Regions from separate parts of the Thiomonas sp. TH-17 genome, predicted to be linked through region 2. Evidence: predicted binding sites of a transcription regulator. Region 2 holds the regulator's gene; the other holds the start of a gene.
The links. Region 2 encodes LexA, which represses DNA repair genes until DNA is damaged. Its sites were predicted from a motif close to ACTGTATNNNNATACAGT; they were not measured.

Region 1: AC2VLV_RS08060 (Y-family DNA polymerase) is a predicted target of LexA. The motif match lies at 2,696-2,713, and genes of this name have one in related genera.

The regions. Positions count from the first base shown of each region.
Region 1 covers NZ_JBYCKI010000134.1:347-6,080, reverse strand. The annotation lists partial or broken gene AC2VLV_RS08075 (SDR family NAD(P)-dependent oxidoreductase) at 1-275, shown strand, start outside; gene AC2VLV_RS08070 (antibiotic biosynthesis monooxygenase family protein) at 300-608, shown strand; gene AC2VLV_RS08065 (histidine phosphatase family protein) at 651-1,328, opposite strand; gene AC2VLV_RS08060 (Y-family DNA polymerase) at 1,416-2,663, opposite strand; gene AC2VLV_RS08055 (DMT family transporter) at 2,764-3,636, opposite strand; gene AC2VLV_RS08050 (methylated-DNA--[protein]-cysteine S-methyltransferase) at 3,676-4,176, opposite strand; gene AC2VLV_RS08045 (AlkA N-terminal domain-containing protein) at 4,191-5,645, opposite strand; gene AC2VLV_RS08040 (VOC family protein) at 5,729-5,734, opposite strand, start outside.
Region 2 covers NZ_JBYCKI010000022.1:8,909-20,838, reverse strand. The annotation lists gene infC (translation initiation factor IF-3) at 1-46, opposite strand, end outside; gene thrS (threonine--tRNA ligase) at 98-2,017, opposite strand; tRNA gene AC2VLV_RS01680 (tRNA-Val) at 2,162-2,238, opposite strand; gene AC2VLV_RS01675 (RelA/SpoT family protein) at 2,286-4,487, opposite strand; gene AC2VLV_RS01670 (alpha/beta fold hydrolase) at 4,484-5,350, opposite strand; gene AC2VLV_RS01665 (transglutaminase) at 5,414-5,755, opposite strand; gene ompR (osmolarity response regulator transcription factor OmpR) at 5,920-6,648, shown strand; gene AC2VLV_RS01655 (ATP-binding protein) at 6,746-8,092, shown strand; gene AC2VLV_RS01650 (asparaginase) at 8,111-9,070, opposite strand; gene lexA (transcriptional repressor LexA) at 9,258-9,977, shown strand; gene AC2VLV_RS01640 (DedA family protein) at 10,025-10,669, opposite strand; gene mutL (DNA mismatch repair endonuclease MutL) at 10,880-11,930, shown strand, end outside.

The DNA of each region.
Region 1 (5,734 bases), on a different contig from region 2:
CGAAATGGGGCGTGGTGGGTTTTAGCGAATCACTGCGGCGCGAGGCCTACAAAGACAATATCCGCGTCACCGTGATCGAGCCGGGCGTGGCCCAGACCGAGCTGCGCGACCATATCGCCCACGCGCCCACGCAGACCGCCCTCAACAACTGGGCCGACAGCATGCGCCAGCTGCAAAGCGCAGACATCGCCCGCGCCATCGTGTTCTGTGCCGGCCAGCCGGCGCATGTGAACATCAACGAAATTTTGATGCGCCCCACCGATCAGGAACGTTGAACCCAACTCTGGAGACTCCCCAACATGATTCATGAACTCGCCGATATTCAGATCCGGCCCGGCAGTCAGGCCGAATTCGAAGCCGCCATCGTCCATGGCGTGAACACCGTCATCTCGCACGCCAAGGGGTTCGAAGGCTACGAGATCCGCAAAGGGATTGAAACGCCCGAACGCTACCTGCTGATGATTCGCTGGGCCACCCTGGAAGACCACACCGTGGGCTTTCGCCAGTCCGAGGCGTTCTCGCAGTGGCGGGCCATCGTCGGCCCCTACTTCGCGCAGCCCCCGGTGGTCGAGCACTTCACGACCTTGCCGGAAACGCAAAAAAATTGAACGCCGAAGGAGCGCCTGTACGCGGCCCTGGCCGCAGCACCGTCAACCCTCCACCGTCGGGCGCCACCATTTCGAGATGCGTTCGGAAATCTCGCGGTCGGGATACGACTGGTAATGCGAGATGTCGTTGAACAGCTTGAGACGCGGGCGGACCTCGTTCATGAAATCGAGAATGGTCAGCGCAGCGGGGCTTTGATCGAGGCGCTCGCGGTAGCCGCGCGCGTCCAGGCCCAGAAGGCTGCTGACGAGCAGGCGATTGGTGCCTTTGTGCGAGACGACCAGCACGGTCTGATGCCGGTGCCGCTCGATGATCTCGCGCAGAAAGGGCAGCGCCCGGTGGATGACGCTCAAGCCCGACTCGCCGCCTTCGGGCGCCACCAGCAGCGGGTCTTCCTCCCACAACTCGTAGGCCTGCGCAAAGCGGTCGATGACTTCGTCGCGGGTCAGGCCTTCCCAGTTGCCGTAGTCGATCTCGCGCAGCGCGGCGGCGGTCTGAACCGGCAGACCATGCGCGGCGGCCACGCGCTGCGCGGTTTCCATCGTGCGGGCCATCGGGCTGGCGTAGGCCGCGGCGATGGGCACGCTCGCTAGCCGCAGGCCCAGGCTGGCGGCCTGCTCGCGCCCTTCGTCGGACAGGGGCTCATCGTTCGATCCGGCAAAGCGGTCTTCCAGCGTCAGGCGGGTTTCGCCATGACGGACGAGCAGGATGCGTGTGGGCATCGGGGTCTCCCAGAGAGATGGTGGATGGAGGGTTGTGCGGCACCATTTTCACCGCAGCCTTGGAGTCTCGTGTATTCATCCCCCTCATCAGCCCTCCGTTTCCAGATCAGGGATGTGGTTGAACGCAATGCGCATGGGGGCTTCCTCCCGTCCCTGGTGGCCGCTGCCGCAATAGATGGTGTGGCGGCCGTAGCGCACGTTGAGGGCATCGACTGCGCCCCACAGCGCGGCCTGCTCCGCATCGGAGCCGGGCACGTCGCCCTCAAACAGGCTGGCGCTGGTCTGCCCGGGCTGGCGCAGATCGTGCAGCAGCATGGCCACTTTCATCGGCGCCCAGCCCGCAGGAACCATGCCGGGCCACAACTCGCGCAGGGTGTGCAGCAGGGCGCGGGTGTCGGCCGTCGGCGCGAAGCGGGCGCCGCGCTCGGGACGCAGACGCTCGCCGTGCCGACGGGTGAGCTTGAGCATCACCGTCATGGCGCCGGCCAGCAGGTGCTCGCGGCGCAGGCGCATCGCGGCCTTCTGCGTGAGGCGGTCGAGCACGGCCAGCGCGCCCTCGGCGCTGCGCATCTCGGGCGGCAGCACATGCGAATGGCCGAGCGAACGCCGCGGATTGGCCGCCTGCACGCCCGACACCAACCCGTGCAACCGGTCGAAGAAAGCCTCGCCCGCGATGCCGCCCCACACCACGCGCAGTTGCTCGCGGCGCGCCCGCCAGAGCTGCTCCACGCTGTGGATGCCCTGCGCCTGCAGCCGCGCCAGCATGCGCACATTGATGCCGGTGAGATCGGTGAGCTGCATGCGCAGCAGCGGGCCGGGCAGGTCGGTGGAGTCGAGCACCACCAGACCATCGGGCTTTTGCAGATTGGACGCCTGCTTGGCGAGAAACACATTGGGCGCGACGCCCACCGAGACCCGCAGGCACTCGCCCAACGCCTCGCGCAGCGCGGCCTTGAGGCGCAGCGCCAGTTGCGTGGCGCGCTCGCGGCTGGTCCAGCCCATGGGCAGGCTGCAGGTCATCTCATCGATGGAGAGCACCCGCTCCACCGGCGCGATGGTGTCCACCACGGCCACGGCGCGGTGGTGAATCTGCACATACTCGGCATGCCGCGCCACCACGAACACGATGCCCGGACAGAGCCGACGCGCCTCGGCCACCTGCGTGCCGGTCTTCACACCGAAAGCCTTGGCCTCGTAGCTGGCGGCGATGCAGCAGGTGGTGTCGGCCATCATCGGCACCACGCCCACCGGCCGCCCGCGCAACTCGGGGCAAAGCTGCTGCTCCACCGAGGCGAAATAGGAGTTGAAATCGACCAGCAGGCAACGCAGCGTCATGGCACTTCGTGCCGATTGGGGCACGCTCGAATACTGTTTTTATGTTCAGTATTTCACAGCGGCGACCACAATGCAATGTGGGCCGAACCGCGGACTTCTTCTACACCCGCAAACCCACCAGCCGCTTCCACTGTCCGCTCGCCAGCGCGGTGCCCAACAGGATGATCGCGCAGCCCGCCAGCATGGCGCTGGTGACGGCTTCTTGCAGGAACAGCGCGCCCCAGAGCATGCCGAAAGCCGGAATGAGGAAGGTGACCGAGGCAGCGTAGGCCGCGCCCACCTGCGCCACGAGGCGGAAGTACAGCACATAGGCCAGGCCGGTGCACAGCACGCCCAGCGCCGCCACGGCGGCCCAGATGTCGCCCTGCACCGCGTGCGCAGGCCAGGTGAACGCTGCGGGCAGCGCGAGCAGCACCGTGGCCGTGAACTGGCTGCCGAAAGCGGTGAGGGCCGGATCGGCCCCGGCCAGATGGCGGCGGACGTAATGCACGGCAAAGCCATAGGACACAGGCGCCAGCAGTACCGCAGCAACCGCCCACGGCGCAGCGCCCTGCGAGAGGCCGGGCTGATCGCCCACCAGCACGACCACGCCCAGCAGGCCGACGCCCAGTCCCACGACCTGCGCCCGGCCAATCGGCGCGCCGAACAGCGTCGCCCCCAGCACCGCCGCCCACAGCGGGGTGGTGGCATTCAGAATGGCCTCGAAGCCCGCGCCCAAGTGCAGCGCGCCGACCGCGAACAAGGTGAACGGCAACGCGGAGTTGGTCACCCCGACGACCAGCAGCGGCCCGAGTTTGCGGCGGAACTGGGCGCGCGCCGCGGCCGTGCGAAGCACCGGCAGCAGCACCAGCGAGGCAATGCCCACGCGCAGCGCGATGAGCGGCACCGGCCCGAACTCGGGCACGGCGATGCGCAGAAACAAAAAAGAAGCGCCCCAGATGGCGGCGAGCAGAAACAGTTCGATGAAAGGCATGGGCGTGATCCGGCTGATGCGCAGCGCTGGCCGTAGCGCTCAGGCCGCGCGCGGGCGACGGGGCGTAGGGGTTTGCGTGGGAGTTCGCGTTGAAATCGGGGCAGCGTGTTCGAGATCGAGCAGCGCCTGCTTGCGCGGCAGGCCGGCAGCGTAGCCGGTCAAGCTGCCGTCATGGCCGATGATGCGGTGGCAGGGCACGACGATGAGCAGCGGGTTGCGCCCCACTGCCGCACCCACGGCGCGCGCATGGCCGGCGGGCAGGCCCAGCCGCTGCGCGAGCAGCGCATAGCTGACCGTCTGTCCGTAGGGCACGGTCTGCAGCGCCCGCCAGACCGCTTGCTGGAACGGCGTGCCCTGGGGCCGCAAGGGCAGATCGAAGGGGATTACATCGCCGCTGAAATAGGCCTGAAGTTGCGCGCGGGCACGCTGCAGCAGAGGTGTGTCGTCGGCGGTTGGAGGCGTTGCGTCGTCGAGAAAACTCAGGGCAGTGAGCCCGTCTGCCTCGGCGGTGAGTTGCAACGCGCCCAGCGGGCTGTCCATGACCAAGACGGCTTTCACGATGTTTCTCCTTCAGTCGCGCGGCGCCACAGATGCACCGCGGCATAGCCCCGCCACGGCGCCCAGCGCTCGGCATGGGCCAGCACGTCGGCCGGACGGGTCAGGCCGAGTTGTTTGCGCAACACCAGATCGCCGGCGGGAAAGGCATTCGGCCAGCCCAGACCGCGCAGCGCAATCACCTGCGCCGTCCAGTCGCCGATGCCGGGCAGGGCCTGCAGCGCCGCAAGCGTGGGCTCGACCGGGGCGAGCGGCTGCAGCGCCACGCGTCCCTCGGCCACGGCCAGCGCCAGCGCGTGCAGGCTGAGGGCGCGGGCGCCGGTCAGGCCGCAGGCGCGCAGCGCCTCGGGGGTGCAGGCGGCGAGCGTGGGCGCGTCGGGCAAGGTGCGGCACAGACCGTCGGGCGCATCGGGCACGGAGGTGCCGTGACGCTGCGCCAAGCAGCCAAGAATGAGGCGCGCCTGCGACAGGCCGATCTGCTGGCCGACCACGGCGCGCATGGCGATCTCGAAGCCATTGAGCGCGCCGGGCACGCGCAGGCCAGGCACTTCTGCGGCAAACTCGGGCAGATGGGCGTCGATCAGATCGGGGCGCGCGCTGAGGTCGAACAGTCGCCGCACGCCGGCCAGAATGCGGCCGATGTGCGGCGACAGACGTGGCGGCAGGGTGAGGCGCAAGCTGTGGCGCTCAGGCTCGTGGGTCACCGCGATCCAGCCCGTGACCGGCGCCGCGCCCGGCTCGTCGGCGAAGGCAAGGGCGCGGCTGTAGCGATCGGCGGTGACGCGCTCCACACCATCCACCGCGCGACGCGCCAGAAAGTCGACCATCTGGCTCCAGGCGTAGGGGGGCCGGTAGGCGAGCGACACGGTAAGCAAGTCTTCCTGCCCGCAGGCGCCGCCCGTCCGCCGCAGGCTCAGCGGCGTCAGGCCATAGCGTGTGCGGAACAAATGATTGAACCGCCGCACGCTGCCAAAGCCTGCCGCGCCGGCCACCGCCGCCATCGGCAGCGCCGTGTCGGTGAGCAGGCCCTTGGCCAGCAGCAGCCGCTGCGTCTGCGCATACGCCACGGGCGAGACGCCGAATTCCGCCTCGAAAATGCGCCGCAAATGCCGCGGCGTGATGCCCACGCGGCTCGCGACGGTGCTCAATCCGTCGCGATCGGTCAGCCCCTGGTCGATCAGCGCGGCCGCGGCGCGGGCGAGCTGGCCGGAGAGATCGAGCACACCGTGCCCCGGCGCCAGCTCGGGACGGCAACGCAGACAGGGCCGATAACCCGCCTGCTCCGCCGCCGCCGCGCTGGGATAGAAGCTGCAGTTGCGTTTGAGCGGCGTGCGTACCGCACACACCGGCCGACAATACACCCCGGTGGACGACACGCCGACGTAAAACCAGCCATCGAAGCGGCGGTCGCGGGTGAGCAGCGCGCTGTAACAGGTGTCGGGATCGAGTTGCATGCCCTCACTCTAGTCGCCCGGCGCGCCGCCGTCTGGCCGAAAACGGACATCAGTTTGTCTATCGAAAAAGGCGTGAAAAGGCCCTACAC
Region 2 (11,930 bases):
GATGCGCGCGTTTTTCCGGTGTATTACGGCTCTGGAACGTAGCGATGGCTCAAACCTTTCAATTCATTTAGACAAATGTGCTGCCCCAACAGAGTTCTTACTGCTGGGCTGATCCGCGTGACTGCACTTCCTGGGAGAGTTTTTGCGTCAGCGCCTCCAGGGACAGCACCCCGAGGTTGACATTGCCGCGTGCCCGTACCGCAACAGTTGCTGCGTCTCGCTCTTGGTCACCGACCACAAGCAAGTAAGGCACTTTGTTCAATGCATTCTCACGTATTTTATAGTTGATTTTTTCGTTGCGCAAATCCAACTCGACTCTAAAGCCTTGTTTTGTCAGCGCTTGTGCAACAGATCGTGCGTAATTGGCTTGGGCGTCGGTGATGTTCATCACGACGGCCTGAACCGGTGCGAGCCACAGCGGCATGGCGCCAGCATAGTGCTCGATCAGCACGCCGATGAAACGCTCCATCGAGCCGACAATCGCCCGGTGCAGCATGACCGGGCGCACCCGCTGCGAATGCTCGTCGACATACTCAGCATCCAGCCGCTCGGGCATCATGAAGTCGACCTGCATGGTGCCCACTTGCCAGGCGCGGCCGATTGAGTCTTTCATGTGGTATTCAATTTTCGGGCCGTAGAACGCGCCCTCGCCCGGCAACTCCTGCCACGCCACGCCGCAAGCCTGCAAGGCCGCGCGCAACGCGGCCTCGGCTTTGTCCCAAACGGCTTCTTCGCCGATGCGTTTTTCTGGGCGCAAGGCGATTTTCAGTGCAATCTCGGTGAAGCCGAAGTCGGTGTAGACCTGCATGGCCTGCTGGTGAAAGGCCGTTACCTCGGCCTCGATTTGATCTTCGGTGCAAAAAATATGGCCGTCATCCTGCGTGAAGCCGCGCACGCGCAACAGACCGTGCAGCGCGCCAGAGGGCTCGTTACGATGGCATGAGCCAAATTCGCCATAGCGGATGGGCAGATCGCGATAGCTGCGCAGACCTGAATTGAAAATCTGGATATGACCAGGGCAGTTCATCGGCTTTACCGCGAACTGGCGCTTTTCGGACTCAGTGAAAAACATGTTCTCCGAGTAGTTATCCCAGTGGCCAGAGCGCTTCCACAAGCTCACATCGAGAATCTGTGGCCCCTTGACTTCGTGGTAGCCGCTATCGCGATAGACCTGCCTCATGTACTGCTCGACAGCCTGCCACAGCGCCCAGCCTTTGGGATGCCAGAAAGCCAGCCCCGGCGCCTCTTCCTGGAAATGGAACAGGTCGAGTTCCTTGCCCAGCTTGCGGTGGTCGCGCTTTTCCGCCTCGGCCAAGGCGTGCAGGTAGGCGTCCTGATCTTCTTTCTTGGCCCAGGCGGTGCCGTAAATCCGCTGCAATTGCGCGTTGCGATGGTCGCCGCGCCAATAGGCGCCTGCCACCTTCATCAGCTTGAATACCTTCAGCCGCCCAGTCGACGGCACGTGCGGGCCGCGGCAAAGATCGGTGAAAGCCCCTTCGGAATACAACGACACGTCCTCACCCGCAGGAATGCTGGCGATGATTTCGGCTTTGTAATGCTCGCCGAGCGACTTGAAATAGTCGACCGCTTCGTCACGCGGCAGCACTTTGCGGTGCACCGGCTCATCCTTGCGCGCAAGTTCGGCCATGCGCGCCTCGATCTTTTCGAGATCTTCAGGCGTGAAGGGCCGCTTGTAGGCGAAGTCGTAGTAGAAGCCGCGATCGATCACCGGGCCGATGGTCACTTGCGCATCGGGATACAGGTCTTTGACGGCGTAGGCCAGAAGGTGGGCGGTCGAATGCCGAATCACCTCCACCCCCTCGGCATCCTTGTCCGTGACGATGGCTACCTCGGCATCTTGCGAAAGGCGGTAGCTGGTATCGACCAGCTTGCCGTCAACTTTTCCGGCCAAAGCCGCCTTGAACAGCCCGGCGCCTATCGATTGCGCCAGTTCGGCAACCGTCAGCGGGGCTTCGAAAGCACGTTTGGAACCGTCTGGCAGGGTGATTTGAAACATGATGCGTCTCGCTCAAATAAAAAGGTGCGGATGGACCGCACCTTGTCATCGCTATGCACGGGCGTGCGGACCTCTGAAACTCAAGGGGTCTGCAAGCTAGTTCGAAAAGGATGCATGGCGTTTATGAGGAGCTTGGAAAGAATTTGGTAGGCGGTATTGGAATCGAACCAACGACCTCTTGCATGTCAAGCAAGCGCTCTAACCATCTGAGCTAACCGCCTACGAAGCCCGCAATCATAGCACGGCTCTTGTGTACCCAATAACCGAGTTATTTTCTCGAAGCTTTCAGCACGCCGGGCACATCTGCAATGAGCTTGAGCGCGCGTTTGAGTTTGGCGCTATTGGCCAGCTGCACGGTGAACCGCATCTGCGCCAGGTCGCCTACCGAGCGGGTACTCACTGCGATGACGTTGATGCGCTCTTGCGTCAGCACATCGGAAATATCGCGCAGCAATCCTTGCCGATCAGTCGCGCTGACCTCCAGGTCGATCGGATAGAGCGCGCTTGCATCATCTTGACCCGCCCAGGTCACTGCTATGACGCGCTCGGGATGCTGGCGCGCGATATTGCGAAAATTCTGGCAGCTGGCGCGGTGAACCGTCACACCTTTCTCGCGCGTGACAAACCCGCCGATGGCGTCGGGCGGGGCCGGTTTGCAGCAAGCCGCAAGCTGAGTGAGCAGCGAGCCCATGCCCACGACCAGCACCTGCCCGCCCTGCTTTTTGGGGGCTGCGCCGCCGCTGGGAAAAACCAGAGACTCGTCCGCTGCCGAAGTGGCGGGATCGGCGCGCAGGTAAGCCTCGATCTGCCGCTGCGAAAACTCATCTTTGCCGACGCGCTCGAACAGCTCATCGGCGGTGCGAAACCCCAATCCGTCAGCCAGACTCTGCAAGTTGAAGCTGGTCTTTCCCTCGCGTTGCAGCAGGCGCTCGACCTGCGCTCGACCCTTGGCAATCGTCTGCTCCTGGGCGAGTTGATTGAACCAGGCGCGCACTTTGGCGCGCGCCCGAGGGCTGCGCAGATAGCCCAGTTCGGCATTAAGCCAGTCTCGCGATGGACCGCCCTCTTTCGCCGCGACGATCTCCACCGTCTGTCCGCTGCGCAGCGGCGTGGTCAGCGGAATGAGCGCGCCGTCGACGCGCGCACCTCGGCAGCGGTGCCCCAGATCGGTATGCAGCGCATAGGCGAAATCCACTGGCGTGGCGCCTCTGGCCAGCTCAACAATGCGGGCCTGCGGAGTCAGTACGAAGATGCGATCTTCCGCGTCGGGCTCTGCGGCGCGGTCAGCGGAGGGACCCGTCGATGGCGGCGAGTCCCCATCAGCGAGTTCCTGCTGCAGTGCCAGCAGCTGGCGCGCCAGGGCGATGCGCGATTGGTAGTCGCCCGCCTGCGTTTGCCCTTGATAACCTCTGGCGCCAGCCTCTTTGTAGGCCCAGTGCGCCGCGCTACCCTGCTCGGCGTGCGCATGCATGGCGGCAGTACGAATCTGGATTTCAAAAATCTGCCCCGAGTCGGTTCGCACCACGGTGTGCAGCGACTGATAACCGTTGGGCTTGGGCTTGGCGATATAGTCGTCGAACTCGTCGGGCAGCGTGGCCCACATGGCGTGCACCACGCTCAAAGCGGCATAGCAGGCGCTGACGTCGCCGACGATGATGCGCAAGGCCCGCAAGTCCATCACTTGCTCGAACTGCAGATGCTTGCCTTGCATCTTGCGCCAGATGCTGTAGATGTGTTTGGGCCGACCAACCACCTCGGCGGCGATGTGTTGCCGCTGCAATTCCTTCTGCAGCAGGGTGATGGCGGTGCTGATGCCCTGTTCACGCTCGACGCGTCGCTCGTCGAGTTTGCGGGCGATGTCTTTGTAAACCTCGGGCTGCATCAGACGGAAAGACAGGTCTTCCATCTCCCATTTGACCTGCCAGATGCCCAGACGATTCGCCAGCGGCGCATAGACCTCCATGCTTTCGGCCAGAAATGCCGCGGGTGCGGCCCGCTTGGTGCGGGTGAAATATCTGAGGGACTGCAGCCGTGACGCGAGACGCAGCAGGGCGACGCGCAGATCGCGCGAAAAGCCAAGCAGCAGTCGCCGCACTAGTTCGGTGTGCCGACGCCGCAATTCCGCCTCGTCCGGCCCGCCCCGAGCCATGCGGGAAACCTCGACGAGCTTGCGCGTTTCCACCGACAAAGCCGCCAGTGCTACGCCGAAGTGTTTGCTCAGCTGATCTTGCGGATGCGCCAGATGAGGCACCACCAGATTGAGGTAGGCCGCGGCCTGGGCGTCTGCGTCGGCGCCGATTTCGCGCAGGATCGCGCTCACGCCGTCCGCATGCTCCAGTGCGTGCTCGCCGGTTTCGAGCACCACGGTATCGATCAGCGCCAGGGCGTAGGCCCTCGCCTGGTCGATCCGATGGTCTGCGGGCTCCGCCTGGGCGGCGCTACGCACCGCGACGGACTGATTCGGGCTCACGACAGCAAAAAATCGCGCACGATGCCCACCTGGTCGGGTTGCACCAGCGTCGGCGCGTGCCCCACGCCAGCAAGCTCGACCAGATGCGCCTTGGGGCCGCGCAGCGTCATCGCCAGCGCCGTCTGCGCATTGAGAATGTCGGAATCCGCCCCTCTCACGACCAGAGTCGGCGCTGCGATCTGCTCGTAGGCCTGCCAAAGGGCGACTTCGCCTGCGGCTATGGCCTGCGCCGCAGCGGCACTGAAAGGCTGCGAAAGCGCGGGGTCGTAGTGCAAGCGCCAGCCGTCACCGTCCGGGCGCAGCATGGGACGGGTCAGCGCCATCCATTGCTCCGGCGTGTGCGGGCCGAAGCCCAGAGAAATTTCGCGCAGCGAATCGGCCGCCTGTTCGGGGGTGTCGAAGCGCATTTGCCGCCCCACATAGCTGGCGATGCGCATCAACCCTCGCGGATCGAGCGATGGGCCCACATCGTTGAGCACCAGACGGGCAATGGGGCTGTGCTCCATGCCGGCCAGAGCAATACCAATGAGCCCGCCCAGCGAAGTGCCCACCCAGGACACCCGGCGCGCCTTCAGACGCGCCAGCAGGGTGACAAGATCGGCAAGGTATTGCGGCACCTGATACAGCGCTGGGTTGGCCAGCCAGTCCGACTCGCCCCGGCCGGGCAGATCAGGGCACACCACGCGGCGGCCGGATTGCAGCGCCTGCGCCAGCACGTCGAAATCGCGGCCCTGTCGGGTCAGGCCATGAACGCAGACGACGACATCGTCCTGGTCCGGCGCGCCCCATTCCCAATAGGCCAGACGATGCAAACCTCCGGGATGCAGGCATTGCACAGAACAGAGACGAGGCTGATTTTCCACGGCGATCAACAGAGTTTCAGAAGGATCGGCTCATCATACCGATCACTGACCGACTCGAAGGGATCAGTGGTGCGATTTGTGCGTGGCTGAGGGCGACAGCGCGCGCGCCCCCTGAGCCGTGCCCTGAATCTGCTGCCGCAAAATTTGCCGATCATGCAGGCTCAACACATGCGGCTTGACGGGCGTGGAGGCCGCCGGGCTGAGAAACTGCGACGTAGCCAGTCGGCCGTCCGCCACCCTGCCACCCGCCCCTTCGGCCAGGTTGGCCTCCACAGGCCCGGCAACCTGACGCAGCCGCTGCGGCATCAACGCAGCAGACGCTCCCGCCTGGGCCACCGTGCCGACAAGGCAGGCGCCGAGAAGGGAAGTCAGGCGTAATCGACGCCAGGATGGAAGCAAGATCACAGGCAAGGGCGTATCCAAAGTTTGCAAATGAAATTATCGAATCGAATCGACCCGAATCACCTTGCTCTCGCAGTAAACTGTGTAACAAGCCTTAAGCTGACACATCGCTGCAAGGAAGGTTGGCAGCCGGGTCTGCCTTGTTTTCATTCAGAAATGACGCCTCTATGGACCACGAAAAACCGAAGAAGCTGATGGTCGTCGATGACGACGCGCGCATCCGCGACCTGCTGCGTCGCTATCTCTCCCAAGAAGGCTATGAAGTGTTCGTAGCCGAAGACTCCAAGGCGATGTCGCGCATCATGGTGAAAGAGCGCTTCGACCTGATCGTGCTCGACCTGATGCTCCCCGGCGAAGACGGCCTGTCCATCTGCAAGCGTCTGCGCGCCTCCAAAGACCAGACCCCGATCATCATGCTGACGGCCAAGGGCGAAGACGTGGATCGCATCATCGGCCTGGAAGTCGGCGCTGACGATTACCTGCCCAAGCCCTTCAACCCCCGCGAACTCCTCGCCCGCATCAGCGCAGTGCTGCGCCGCCAGCCTTCGCCGGAACTGCCCGGCGCGCCCTCGCGCGAAGACGAAACCGTGGTGTTCGGCCCCTTCAGCCTCGATCTGGCCCGGCGCGAACTCAGCAAAAACGGCGAAGTCATCAGCCTGACCACGGGCGAATTCGCCATGCTCAAGGCGCTGGTGCGCCATCCCCGCCAGCCGCTATCGCGCGACCGGCTGGCCGAGTTGGCCCGCGGCCGCGACTACGAAGCCTTCGACCGCAGCCTTGACGTCGCCATTTCACGCCTGCGCAAGATCATCGAAACCGACGCAGCGCATCCGCGCTACATCCAGACCGTATGGGGCGTGGGCTATGTCTTCGTCCCCGACAACGCCGAAGGCTGATCCGGACAAAGGCCCTGCCCCGCCCGCCCAGACACCGGGGCGGGCTGCGGGCTCAGTCGGCGCCTCTGTGGCTTCCTCTTTCAGTCCATTTTCCCGTATGACGCGCTGGATCAGCGCGCTGTTCGGCCGCCTGTACTGGCGCACCTTTCTGCTCATCGTCTTGCTGGTCAGCGCCAGCCTGGCGACGTGGTTCCAGAGCTTTCGGCTGCTCGAACTCGGCCCCCAGGTCGAGCAGACCTCGCGGCAAATCACCAGCCTGATCGATCTCACGCGCCTGGCGCTGATTCACTCCGACCCGCAATACCGGGTTTCGCTGCTCGACGATCTGGCGAAAAAAGAAGGCATCTACATCTACCCGCGCAGTCCGGGCGATCAGTGGGCGCCCATGAATCATTCCGAATTCACCCGGCGGCTTGAAGTCGCGGTGGACACGCGGCTGAACGAACAGCTCGATTTTGCCGACGTCGTGAATGATCGCCCCGGCTTGTGGATCGGCTTCGAGATCGAAGGCGACCCCTACTGGCTGCTGCTCGACCGCTCCCGAATCGATCCCTCGCTGAGTGAAACCTGGGCAAGCTGGGGCGTTATCGCCACCCTGTTGGCGCTCATTGGCGCGGCGGTCATTGCCAGCTTTGTCAACAAGCCGCTGCGCGATCTGCGCCTGGCCACGGCCCGAGTGGGCGCCGGCAATTACTCGCAGATGCTCGACGAGCTGTCAGGCATGCGCGAAATTCGCGAAGTCAACCGGGGTTTCAACCGCATGGCGCGCAGTCTTCAGGAAGTCGAAGAAGAGCGCGCGCTGATGCTCGCCGGCATTTCGCACGACATCCGCACGCCACTGGCCCGGCTGCGGCTGGAGGCTGAGCTGAGCGTACCCGACGAGCAGGCGCGCGAAAACATCGTCGAAGACATCGAGCAGGCCGACCGCATCATCAGCAAATTTCTTGAATATGCGCGCAGCACCACGCCGAAGATCGAGACGGTGGATCTCAATGCCTTGGTCGACTTTGTGCGCGATCGCTATCAGAAAGACGAGACCGTGGTGCTGCACCTGCAGACACCGCCAGTGCCGCCGGTGCGCGCCAACACCCTGGAGCTGCAACGCGTCGTGGTCAACCTGGTGGAAAACGCCAAGCGTTATGCCTTGACGCCGGGTGAAGTGCACACCGATCTCGACATCAGCCTGCAGTCGGGCATCGACAATGTGCAACTCACCGTGCGCGACCACGGCCCGGGCGTCCCGGCCGATCACCTCGCGCAGCTCACCCGCCCGTTCTTCCGCGGTGACGCGGCAAGAACCTCAGCCAAGGGCACGGGCCTGGGCCTTTCCATCGTGGAAAAAACCATCACCGCCATGGGCGGGCGGCTTGAGCTGAGCAATGCCGAGCCCAGCGGTTTGCAGGTGCAGATCTGGTTGCCCCAAGCCAGCGCCCATTCCGCCTGAGACTTCAAGGCAGATTGTTCATGAAGCGGGGCTTTGGGCGGCTAGTTCCAACAGCAGCCGCACCCGCAGCTTCACCGCATTGAGGCCGTCATCGGCGCCGCCGCGTACCGGGCCGACGCGCGACGCCACTCGAACCCGCACGCCCTGTTGTTCGGCCCAGCGCAGCGCGGCTTCGAGTTCGCGGTGCACCGTGCCGCCCCCGGTGCCGGCAACGACCATCCCGCCCAATCGGGGCTGAAGCGCAGTGCTCGAAATCAGGCAGCACACCAGCGCACTATCGCTACCCGCCGCATTGGTGAGCAACTCCACCCGCGGCCACTCGCCCGCAGCAGGTAGGGGAAATGGCGCTCCGGCCTCGGGCACGGGTTGTCGCCAAAGCCGCAAGGTCTCACCGTCAACCTCACCCAGCGGGCCGCGCTCTCCGGATGAAAACGCTTCCACCGCGTGCGTATTCGCCTTGGTCACATCGCGGGCGGCGTGGACCACGCCGTGCAGCACACAGACCACGCCCAGCCCCCGCGCCGCGGGATGCACGGCCACCCGCACGGCGTCGAGCAGATTCTGCGGGCCGTCGGCGTTCAGCGCGGTGGCTGGACGCATGGCAGCGGTCAGGATCACCGGCTTGTCGGTGTCCAGCACCAGGCGCAGAAAGTAGGCGGTTTCTTCCAGCGTGTCGGTGCCGTGGGTGATGACGCAGGCCTGAATTTGCGGCTGCGCCAGCCAGTAGGTCACGCGTTCGGCCAACTGCGTCCAGACCGCGAAGGTCATGTCCTTGCTGTCGAGATTGGCCACCTGCTCGGTGTGGATTTGAGCCAGGCGGCCGAGCGCCGGCACGCTTTGCAGCAGCGCGTCGACCCCCAAAACCCCGGCGGTGTAACCCGGCAGACTGGGGTCGCCCGTCGCGGCGCCCGCGATCGTGCCCCCCGTTCCCAACACCACAACCTGCGGCAAGGCAGCGCGAGAAAAAGAATCGGTCATGTGTGAATCTCTTTGCAGAAAGACTGTTTTGATTTACAGTGCTGTGAAAATCATCAAGCTGGAAATCTGATCAGGGTATCTTCATGGCGCAAACGATGACATGGCTCGCATGGCGAGTTCGTCCATCGGTCTCGCCCATCAAACTGACTTATTGTGCAACTGCCGGAGCCCACGCATGCGCCGTCTCATCTCGAAACTCACCCCTCGTCAGCAGGAAATTCTCGATCTCATCACCGCCTCCGTGCGCGAACTGGGCTACCCGCCCACCCGGGCCGAAATTGCGGCGCGGCTGGGATTCCGCTCGGCCAATGCGGCAGAAGATCACTTGCAGGCGCTCGCGCGCAAGGGTGTCATTGAACTGACGCCCGGGGCGTCGCGCGGCATTCGCATCACCGAATCGCAGCGCGCCTCGTCCTCGGGGACAACGTCCGGCAAAACGTCGGGCGCCATGGGCTTGCGTGCAAATGGGTTGCGTGCGGACCTATCTCATGGGCTGCAACTCGCGCTGCCCGGCGCCGAACAGCTCTGCCTGCCGCTGGTCGGCCGCGTCGCTGCCGGGCATCCCATCCTCGCGCAAGAGCATATCGAGCAGACGCTCAACGTCGACCCAGGCGCCTTCTCCGTGCGCCCCGACTATCTGCTCAAGGTTCGCGGCATGAGCATGCGCGATGCCGGCATTCTCGACGGCGACATGCTGGCCGTCAAAAGCAGCCAGACCGCGCAGAGCGGGCAGATCGTGGTGGCCCGCATCGGCGATGAGGTCACGGTCAAGCGCCTGCGCCTGCAGGCCGATCACATCGAGCTTCTACCGGCCAACCCCGAGTTCGCACCCATCCGCGTCGATGCCAGTCAGTCCTTCGCCATCGAGGGGCTCGCTGTCGGACTGCTGCGCGGCAAGCTGCAATGAAGCTCTCAGCACGCGCTACCGGAAAGTCCGGCAAGTAGTCGTGTCCGTCAGACCGCCGACACCTGCCGACGTGATTTCCACCAGCCCCACACCGCGGGAAGCAACGACAGCACGATGATGGCGATGGTCATGACACCCAAGTTGTGCTTGATCCACGGAATATTGCCGAACAGATAACCCGCCATGACCAGCAGCCCCACCCAGAGCGTGGCGCCCAGCATGTTGTAGGCCAGAAACTTGCCATACGACATCTCGGCCACGCCCGCCACAAACGGGGCGAAGGTACGAATGAAGGGCATGAACCGCGCGGCCACGATGGTGATGCCGCCATATTTCTCGTAAAAGGCATGCGCCTTGTCGAAGGCGCGACGGTTGAACCAGCGTGAGTCCGGCCACGAAAAAACCTTATGGCCGATGGCCTTGCCGATCTGGTAATTGAGGCTATCGCCCAGCACGGCGCCGAGCCAGAGCACGGCCATCACGCCCGGCAGGCTGAGCGCCCCGGTGGCCGCAAACGCGCCCACCACGAACAGCATGGAATCGCCAGGCAGAAACGGCATGATGACCAGCCCGGTTTCGACGAACACGATGCCGAAGAGCAGCCCGTACACCCAGGGGCCATACGCCGCGATGAACTGCGCCAGATGCACGTCGAAGTGCAGAATGAGGTCGATGAGAGCGTGGGGATCCATGCGGTTTGGGCTGAAAGCCGGAAGAGAGCCTTTGAAAGGCCGAAGACGCAGATGCTGCGCCAGAAGACTGAGCCGGGACTGAGCACCCCGGGTTGCGGACAGCCCGAAAAGTATACTGACCTGACTTGTCGTTTCTCCTGCCTCCAGGCCCCTCAACGAGGGGACGGCCGCCGCCATGCTGCGGCCTCGCGTCCTTACAGTATCCCTGCCTTGCTGCAACCCCAACGCCCGATTCGTCCGCTGCCGGACGTGCTCATCAGCCAGATTGCCGCCGGCGAAGTCATCGAGCGCCCGGCTTCGGCCTTGCGCGAACTGCTCGACAACGCCATCGATTCGGGCGCCAGCGCCCTCACCGTGCGCCTCGAACAGGGCGGGCTGGGCAGCGTGCAGGTCGAAGACGATGGTTGCGGCATTCCGGCAGAAGAGCTGCCGCTGGCGCTACTTCGCCACGCCACCAGCAAGATCACCGATCTCGACGAATTGCACCACGCCGCGCATCTGGGTTTTCGCGGCGAAGCGCTCGCGGCCATGGCCGCCGTGGCCGAAATCGAGATCATCAGCCGCCGCGCCGGAGCCGATGGCGCGCGCATTCACGCCAGCGCAGGCCAGGTCGCCGCGGTGCAACCCACAGCGGCGCAGCAGGGCACCCGCGTGACCTTGCGGCAGTTGTTTTTCAACCTGCCGGCGCGCCGCAAGTTTCTCAAGTCGCCACAGACCGAATATGCCTGGTGCGCCGACGTGTTCAAGCGCGCCGCCATCGCCCATCCCCAGATCGCCCTGCGGCTTTGGCATGACGGGCAGCTCAAGCTGCAATTCGAGCGCGACCCTTCGCCGCACGGGCTCGACCGCCTCGCCGCCGTGCTGGGAGAATCCTTCAGCGCGCACGCCCTGCTCGTCTCCGCCCAGATCGGCCCGCTCGCCGTACGCGGGCTGATCTGCAAGCCCACCGCGGCGCGCGCCCGTGCCGATGTCCATCACATCATTGTCAACAACCGCTGGGTACGCGACCGCACCGTGGCCCACGGCGTGCGCGCCGCCTACGCCGATGTGCTGCACGGCGCCTTGCAGCCGCAGTACGCCCTGCTGCTCGATCTGCCGTCTGATCTGGTCGATGTGAATGTGCATCCGGCCAAATCGGAAGTCCGGTTCCGCGACAGCTCCGCCGTGCATCAGGCCGTGCGCCATGCCGTCGAGCAGGTGCTCGCCCGGGTGGTCGGTGAAGCGTCTTCTTCGCATCCCGCCACACCGCCCGCCGCGTGGG